2 linked regions of the Sporocytophaga myxococcoides DSM 11118 genome follow. The protein of the gene in region 1 interacts with the protein of each later gene in a pairwise test. Links are inferred from orthologs where the notes say so. Each region holds a gene or a part of one and is shown in the gene's direction. Other genes may lie near its edges.

Region 1 (4,690 bases):
TAGTAATAGGATCGTTAATATTATTAGTATTGGTACTATTAGTTTACCTGGCATTTTTCGAAATATTTTTAAGTTCCATGACAGCTTCCAATATTCGTGGTCCTGGCCTGGATTGTAAATCTTCTGTAATCTTAAAAATCGCCTTATTTCTGTAGCATTTCATTCTTCTTAATTCAGGGTAGAGATTAAAAAAATCTTTTTCATAATCTGAAAATGCACAAAACATCACATCAGGATTTTTGGAAAGAAGATATTCACGGCTTACTTCAGGAGAAGTTTTCTTAAAGGAAGAGTCAATAATATTATTCATTCCGGCAATTCTGAGTTTATCTGTCATAATTGAATAATATCCATGAACATATATCGGGGCGTTCCAAATGATATTAATTGCAGATAGCTTCTCGCCAAAACTTTGACTTAATAAGCTATCCTTTATATGAGTCAATGAATCAACCAATAAATCAGCTTTTACTTTCGCACCACAAATTTTACCAACATCTCTTATTCCTTCAAACACTTCATCTACAGTTTTAAAATTCTGAATATAGACTGGAATTCCAAGAGCTTCTATCCTTTTTATATCATCCATTGGAGTTATTCCTTCGAGAGTTAATACCAAATCAGGACGGAGTTTCATCACCCCTTCTATATCAAGAGGATAATTGTTCACTATTGGAAGCGTTTCAATAGATGGGGGAAAATTGCAATTTTGCGTTCTCCCAACTAATTTTTCAGGACAAATACTTGCAAGGATCTCAGTAGAAGAAGGGCAAAGACCCAATACACGACTAACTTTAGCAGGTAGATGCAATTCATCCACCAGAACATCATTACTATTATTTTCATTGGATTTTACTTCCTTATCACTATGCGTCTTACATGCAGTGAAAATGAGTAAAGAAAAAATCAGCAATCGCAAATAAACCTTTTTCACCCTCTATATCGTTCTTTTTTTTGTAAATTTAGCCTTTCTTAAAAATTCACCCTACAAAAAGAAACTATTTGTTTTATGATGGTTGTGACCGGAGCAGCAGGATTTATAGGTAGCTGCCTTATCAGTAAATTAAATGCTGAAAACTTCAATTATATTGTTGCTGTAGATGATTTCAGCAATGAAGAAAAAAATAAAAACCTGGTTGGAAAAAAGATACAGGAAAAAGTACACAGAGATGATTTTTTCAACTGGCTTGACAAAAACTATGAGCATGTTGAGTTCATCTTCCATATTGGTGCCAGAACTGACACTACCGAATTTAACAAAGAAATATTCGATAAACTTAATGTTGAATATTCGCAAAAAATATGGAATGCATGTGTTAACTATCAAATTCCGCTAGTATACGCATCTTCAGCTGCTACTTATGGACTTGGAGAACTTGGATATGAAGATAACGAAGCCGTAATTCCAAAACTTAAGCCATTAAATCCTTACGGTGATTCTAAGAATGATTTTGATATCTGGGCACTGAATCAACCTAAAAAACCCTTTTTCTGGGCAGGGCTTAAATTCTTCAATGTTTATGGCCCTAATGAATATCACAAAGGCAGAATGGCCAGTGTAATATTTCATGCCTTCAATCAGATAAGCGCCAGTGACAAGATGAAACTATTCAGATCCCACAATCCTGAATTTAAGGATGGTGAGCAAATGAGGGATTTTGTCTATGTAAAAGATGTTGTGGATGTTATCATGTTCCTGATGAGAGACAGAAAGCATTCCGGTATCTATAACCTTGGAAGCGGAAAGGCGAGAACATTTCTTGACTTAACCAAGAATACCTTTAAGGCAATGGGTAAAAAAGAAGATATCAGTTTTGTAGACACTCCGGCTGACATCCGTGACAAGTACCAGTATTTTACTGAAGCCAAAATGGAGAAGTTAAAGGCTGCGGGTTATTCCAAACCATTCCATACACTTGAAGAAGGTGTGAATGATTACGTAAAGAATTACCTTATCAACAAAATATATTATTAAAAATTTATAATAGCAGGAAGCTTAATTCTGATGGATTCTAAAAGTCTTTTATACATTATTCTGGGGATACTATCTTTTGATTTTATACTTGAACAGGTTCTTGATTATTTAAATCTCAAACATCAAAAAAACGATTTACCCGAAGAGTTAAAAAACTTATATACTGAAGAAGAATTTAAGAAGGCACAGGATTATTTTACTGCCAATGCCAAATTCAGTTTTGTATCAAGTACGTTGAGCTTTCTGCTTATTATCACTGTCATTCTCACCGGTACTTTTGGATGGCTGGACAAACAATTAAGTTTAAAATTTCATAATCCTACTTCTTTAGCATTAGTATTTTTTGGTATCCTCTTCCTGTTTTCTGACATTATCAATATTCCTTTTTCCTTGTATAAGACCTTTGTAATTGAAGAAAAATTCGGATTCAATAAAACAGCTATCAAGACATATATCCTGGATAAGTTAAAAGGTTATCTTCTTGGCGGGTTGCTAGGCGGTCTACTGATATGGCTTTTTATTTTTATGGTTACCAGTATAGGTCCTGGCTTTTGGCTTTACTTCTGGATCATCTTATCTGTGGTAATGCTTGTGATCAATATGTTTTATACCAGTATATTCGTTCCGCTATTCAACAAACTTACGCCACTTGAGAGCGGTGAACTAAGAAACTCAATTGAAGAGTATAGTAAGACTAACAATTTCTCTATAACAAATATCTTTGTTATAGATGGTTCGAAAAGATCTTCCAAAGCAAATGCATTCTTCTCTGGTATCGGACCAAAGAAAAAAGTGGTTCTTTATGACACTTTGATTAACAATCATACCAAAGAGGAGCTGGTTGCAGTCTTAGCGCATGAGATTGGTCATTTCAAGAAAAAACATATCATTACTGGACTAATCCTTGGTATTATACAAGCCGGATTCATGCTCTTTCTACTCTCCTATTTCATCTTTAATACAAATTTATCGGAAGCTCTGGGGGCGGATCATTTAGCAATTCACATCAATTTAATTGCTTTCGGAATTCTGTATACTCCCATATCTCACATTACTGGATTAGTGATGAATATTATTTCGAGAAAAAATGAATATGAAGCAGACCGTTTTGCTGCTGTTACATATAGTAGTATTGCACTTCAGGAAGCTCTAAAAAAACTATCTACAAAAAACCTCAGCAACCTGACTCCACATCCTGCATATGTATTTATGCATTATTCTCATCCACCGTTATTATACAGATTAAGAGCTTTAAAGCAAGTTCAATAAGGCGATGACAGATAGAACGTGCTATCGATTTTAAATTCATAATACATAAAGACATACAACAATTTGATTATTAAACCAAAAGAATTAATTTAAAGCAAGTTTTCATTTTAAGCTCTTTTTCAGAACAAACCATTTTGAAATCAATTATTACTTTTCAAACTAAGCGACAAAATAAAACTCTATGAAACTTGCCAGAACTATACTCCTTTCTTTACTGGGTTTTCTGCTTTTAATCTTTATCGTAGCATTATTTTTTCCTAAAACTTATACCGTTCAAAGGAGTCTCGTAATCAAGCAACCTGCTGAAAAGTTATACAAAGAGATTTCTGATTACAATGATTTTAAGGAATGGAATCCCTGGTCTGAGACAGATTCTACAACCAAGAAAATTGTAGAAGGACAGCCATCACATTCCGGTCATAAATATAGTTGGGAAGGACAGAAAACAGGTAAAGGCTATATTATTATTACTGAAACCAAAAGCCCAACAATGGTTCATTCAAGACTTATAACAACTACACCAATGGAGTCAGAATCTGAAGTTGATTTTACTATTGAGCCTGTTGAAGGCGGTACTAAAGTAACCTGGAAAAATCAAGGCAACCTGGACTATCCCTTTGGAAGATATTTTGGTTTTATGGTAAAGGATATGCTTGAAAAAGATTTTGATAAAGGTTTGCAGAATCTGAAGAATTATGCAGAGAAGCACTAATGCATCTCTGCTTTTTATCTTCTATTAAAGTTCGATCTGAGAAGAAAGTTGTTTTAATGCACTTAAAACATGTTCAGTAGTATGAAGAGAACATTTTGGAATACCTTCGGCTCCAACTAAACGACAATCTTTCCCACGACTACTTATCACTTCATGATAGCATCCCGCATATTCACACGGTTGCTGTAAAAATATTTTATTCTTATTATCCAGATGTCTGAATTCAGGATTAACTGACCCAAAAAATATTGCTGATGGTATTTGAAAACACCCTGCGATATGACTTGGTCCGGAATCCAATCCTACAAATAATGATGCATTGTAAACAAGTGACATTACCTCTCTCATATCACGGGTTTTGTACCACTCCCCATAAAGCTCATCTCCATTTTTGGATATCTGAATTACTTTCAACCCTAATCCTTGAATATATTTAACAACTTCTTTCCAATTCACACCATAGATATTTCTATGGTTTAAAGGATTTTTGTCGATGTGAAGTACTACATATTTTTCAGGAATTAATCTTTTCTTTTCTTCTTCAGACAAATATATTTTTGGAAGAGATAAAGATTCATTTTTAATATCTGCAGCCTTAAAGTAGGCTTTTAAAACATGGATCTTAGGAGTCTTTTCATATGCCATATCCAGCTTAATTATCCTCTTTGAAAACCCTAGAAAAGGCAATGCCTTCAATAAATTCTTTTTCCATTTTGGAATAGGTTTGTTTAAGA
Region 2 (4,497 bases), on another replicon or contig:
AGCTCAGCTTGTGGCTTATCCATCTTTAATGACAGACTTACTAAAAGGTATAGAGTCTATTATCAGAGAACCTTATGGATGTTTTGAGCAAACATCTACAAGTAACTATCCGAATCTTTTAATAAAAAGATATCTGATGGAAATGAACGAAGTTTCAGAAGCTAGTGGCAAGAAGTTTAAAGCTCCTGCAAATCTGGAAGCTAACCTTGATAAAGGATATGCCAAATTGATCTCTTATGAAACTCCGGAAAAAGGATATGAGTGGTTTGGAGGTACTCCTGCACATGAAGCACTGACTGCTTATGGACTGATGCAATTCAATGATATGAAACAGGTTTACAGCAAAGTGGATCAGGCAATGATTGACAGAACCGCCAACTGGTTGTTGGGTAGAAGAGATGGTAAAGGTGGATTTAAGAAAAGTGCTCAGGCACTGGACCAATTTGGTAGAGCTACAGACGATATTACCAACGCATACATTGTTTATGCTTTATCTGAAGCTGGCTATAAAGACATCATGAAAGAAGCAGACCACGCATATGACATTGCTCTGAAATCTAAAGATGCATATCAACTTGCTTTAGCAGCTAATACTATGTTTAACCTGAATGAAGGTAAAAAAGCTGAAAGAGCTGTGGCTATGCTGCAAGCAATGCAGCTGAAGGATGGCAGCTGGCCAGGATCAATTCATTCTATTACCTGTTCAACTGGTCAGTCATTATTTGTGGAAACGACTTCACTTGCTGTAATGGCTTTATTGAAGGAAGGGCAGAAGAAAGAGAAGTTAATTCTGGATGGAGTTAAATATCTGGTAAGTGCAAGATCTGCACATGGAGGTTTTGCCTCTACGCAAGGAACAGTACTTGCTTTGAAAGCGCTTACTTCATATAGTATTCATGCCAAGAAAACTTCCGAAGATGGAACCATCATCGTTTACATAGATGGAAAAAATGTAGGGACGAAAGAATACAAAGCAGGAGACTCAGGTGAGATTAGTATTGCAGGATTAGAGTCTTATCTGAAGGAAGGTAATCATGAAGTGAAAGTGAAGTACGCTGGTGTTAAAGAACCACTTCCATATACTCTAGGTATTAATTATAGCACTACACTGCCTCCTTCCAGCAAAGAGTGCAAAGTAAGCATAGATACAAAGCTAATGGAAGGAAATGTTCGTGTAGGAGAAACAAACAGACTTACAGCTGTCATCTCCAACAAAACAAATGAGGGACTTCCTATGACAATGGGTATTGTCGGACTTCCTTCCGGAATGTCTGCACAGCCTTGGCAACTCAAAGAACTGCTTGAAAAGAAGCAGGTAGACTTCTATGAAATCAGAGGAAACTTTGTATACCTTTATTTCAGACAGATGGCTCCTAAAGAAGTGAAGACCATTCATCTTGATCTGAAGGCTGAGATTCCGGGAACATATGAATCTCCTGCATCCAGTGCTTATCTGTATTATACCAATGAATTCAAGAGTTGGCAAGAACCTGTAAAGGTTTCCATAGTGCAGTAATACTTAACGATCAAAAAAACTGACGGCTTCGTCAGTTTTTTTGATTGATTATTTGAAAAGGGATTTACTTTAAGCTTTTACCTCAAAATTATGACCTCAAAGCTCCGATGTTTGACCTTTTACCTCAAAATTATGACCCCAAAGCTCCGGCATTTGACCTTTTACCTCGAAATTATGAGTTCAAAGCTCCGGCATTTGACCTTTTAGCTCGAAATTATGACCTCAAAGCTTCGGCGTTTGACCTTTTACCTCGAAAATGTAACCTTAAAGCTCCGACGTTTGAGCTTTTACCTCGAAAATGTGAGTTCAAAGCTCCGGCGTTTGACCTTTTACCTCGAAATTATGACCTTAAAACTCCGGCGTTGGAGTTCTTTAGCTCGAAAATATGACCTCAAAGCTCCGATGTTTGAGCTTTTTACCTCGGAATTATGACTTAAAAGCTTTGACCTTCGAGCTTTTTACCTCGAAAGTATGACCAACACTCTGCTTTCAGATTTCTGAATTTCCCAAAGTAACGTTATTTTTACCTTTCATTTACTAAATCACAGATCAATGAACATAGATTGGAAAACCGCAAAAGAATACGAAGATATTACTTATAAGAAATCAGGTGGAGTGGCACGTATTGCTTTTAACAGACCTAATGTAAGAAATGCCTTCAGACCAAAAACCACTTCAGAACTGTACGATGCTTTCTATGATGCTTATGAAGATGCGTCTATAGGTGTTGTACTTCTTTCTGCTGAAGGTCCTTCAACAAAAGATGGTGTGTATTCATTTTGTAGCGGTGGAGATCAGAAAGTAAGAGGCGATAAAGGATATGTAGGTGAGGATGGTCGTCACAGACTTAATATACTCGAAGTTCAAAGACTTATTCGTTTCATGCCGAAAGTTGTGATTGCCGTAGTTCCAGGCTGGGCAGTAGGTGGGGGGCATAGTCTTCATGTCGTTTGTGATCTTACTTTAGCAAGTAAAGAACATGCAATCTTTAAACAAACTGATGCCGATGTAACAAGCTTCGACGGTGGATATGGATCTGCATATCTTGCGAAGATGGTTGGACAGAAAAAAGCAAGAGAAATATTTTTCCTTGGACGCAACTATAGTGCTCAGGAAGCTTTTGATATGGGCATGGTCAATGCTGTAATTCCTCATGCTGAATTGGAGAGCACTGCTTATCAATGGGCACAAGAGATTCTTGAAAAATCTCCGACTTCTATCAAGATGCTAAAGTTTGCCATGAACCTGACTGATGACGGTATGGTAGGGCAGCAGATATTTGCTGGAGAAGCTACTCGTTTAGCCTACATGACAGATGAAGCTAAAGAAGGACGTAATGCCTTTCTTGAAAAACGTAAACCTGAGTTTGATAAAAAAGGATATGGGCCTTGTTAATATTTCTTGTAATATATGAGGTAATCTGTATGAAAGTATAAAGGCACCTGGAATATTATAGACTATTTTGCTATTACAAATCTTTTCTAGTCAAAATGATAATGGCACATGCATCCGCTTTCTTATTTTAGTAATGGGAGATAGTTAGTGAAATGAGTAAAGCGGATGCTATAATATTATAGGTTTATGTAAGGATACATGATCAACTTTTTATAAACAACCTATATTTTTAATATTATAAAAAAATCAAGATGAGCAAATTTAATAAGGTACTTTTTTTAATTTTTTTGAGTTTTAAAATTGGAATGGTTTTTTCGCAACAAACTGATGATAGTTTAACAATAGCTCCCAACCCTTTTACTGAAAAAGCAACAATACATTTCTATATTGATAAAACAGATACTATCTCTTTGAATGTTTATAACATGCTGGGAGTTAAAGTTAAGACAATCTATGAATCTGAAGTATTGCAAAGTGGCTCATATGATAATGTAATATTGGGAGAATCATTGATTGAAGGTGTTTATATAGTTATATTAGAAATTGGCTCAAAGTCGATTGGAGCAAAGTTTGTTAAAATTGGCAGCATAACAACAGGTTTATTAAATACAGACAGTAAAAATGAACTATTGGTATTCCCCAACCCGACAAGCGATCTTTTGCAGCTTCAGTTTAAAGGGCCAAAAACAATTGTTTTGACAGACATGAATGGTGGGATAGTAAAATCATTAAAGACTAATCAGACAGTTATTTCAATTAGTGAATTAAAGTCAGGAGAATACTTAGTGATCTTAATGAATGAAGAAGGACAGATATTGACTAAGCAGAAAATAGTGAAAATCTAAAGCTTTTTACCTTCTCTCAAAATCAATAATGAAAACATATGCGAAAAAATATTTACTCTGATTCTTCAGTATCGATAATACTCAACGCAGTAGCTTTCCTGTTTCTATTAACACTAGTAGCTTCCTGCAAGCCGAAGACAGCTGAGGTAAGCATAAGCAACGAAATTATAGGCAGCTCCAAAGTAGTACTTGATGACACCTTGTTATTAAGAATTCTTCCCGAATCTCTAAAATACTCCACCATATTATTATCTGTAGGCATGCATTCTTATACCATTAACGGTGGTGAAAAGAAAAATTTTGAGGTAACAGAGGAAGGCGGTATCCTTAATTTAGGTAGACAGGAGTTTGTGATCTTTCCTATCACCTATACTAACACCACAAGTGAGGATGTTAATCATGCAATTGTCGCTGCAAATTACCCCATACTCCTGGCTGATTCATTAGTAGTGTATAATAAAGATGTGGCCAACTCTCAGGCAGAACTGATACAATTACTGCAGAATGAAAATGCTAAAGATTTTCTTAACAGGGATTTAATCAAAGTGCCTGCTGATCAATTGTTCATTAGCAAATCATGGGACTTTGACCTGGATCAAAATCCTACGGACAGTATTTCTGTTAAAGTAGAAAGTAAAAATACAAAGACGCATGGCTTCAGAAGTAAAATAACAGATACAAAAACCTTTTTGATGTATTCAAAGCTTTTAGATGAATACAAAGTAGAACGAGTTGAGAATA

The links. The genes of interacting proteins can lie anywhere in the genome.
Region 2: the proteins of rfaD (region 1) and K350_RS0109820 interact in binary tests that used the Escherichia coli proteins (3 or more experiments, as listed by UniProt). The link is inferred for Sporocytophaga myxococcoides DSM 11118 from one-to-one orthologs.

What each region holds. Positions count from the first base shown.
Region 1 is NZ_AUFX01000014.1:131,607-136,296, reverse strand. Bases 1-2,992 are described here. They hold rfaD (ADP-glyceromanno-heptose 6-epimerase), read left to right. Parts: upstream 1-1,009; coding sequence 1,010-1,975; downstream 1,976-2,992. Other genes in these bases: K350_RS0117505 (M48 family metallopeptidase), read left to right, coding at 2,006-2,992; K350_RS0117515 (ABC transporter substrate-binding protein), read right to left, coding at 44-934; K350_RS0117520 (FecCD family ABC transporter permease), read right to left, coding at 1-54. Also shown: more of K350_RS0117505, read left to right, coding at 2,993-3,244; K350_RS0117500 (SRPBCC family protein), read left to right, coding at 3,426-3,956; K350_RS0117495 (glycosyltransferase family 9 protein), read right to left, coding at 3,981-4,690. UniProt on the Escherichia coli protein: Catalyzes the interconversion between ADP-D-glycero-beta-D-manno-heptose and ADP-L-glycero-beta-D-manno-heptose via an epimerization at carbon 6 of the heptose.
Region 2 is NZ_AUFX01000006.1:298,154-302,650, reverse strand. Bases 1,191-3,989 are described here. They hold K350_RS0109820 (1,4-dihydroxy-2-naphthoyl-CoA synthase), read left to right. Parts: upstream 1,191-2,068; coding sequence 2,069-2,911; downstream 2,912-3,989. Other genes in these bases: K350_RS0109805 (hypothetical protein), read left to right, coding at 3,795-3,989; K350_RS28165 (T9SS type A sorting domain-containing protein), read left to right, coding at 3,217-3,756; K350_RS0109825 (hypothetical protein), read left to right, coding at 1,624-1,905; K350_RS0109830 (MG2 domain-containing protein), read left to right, coding at 1,191-1,516. In the rest of the region: more of K350_RS0109830, read left to right, coding at 1-1,190; more of K350_RS0109805, read left to right, coding at 3,990-4,497. UniProt on the Escherichia coli protein: Converts o-succinylbenzoyl-CoA (OSB-CoA) to 1,4-dihydroxy-2-naphthoyl-CoA (DHNA-CoA).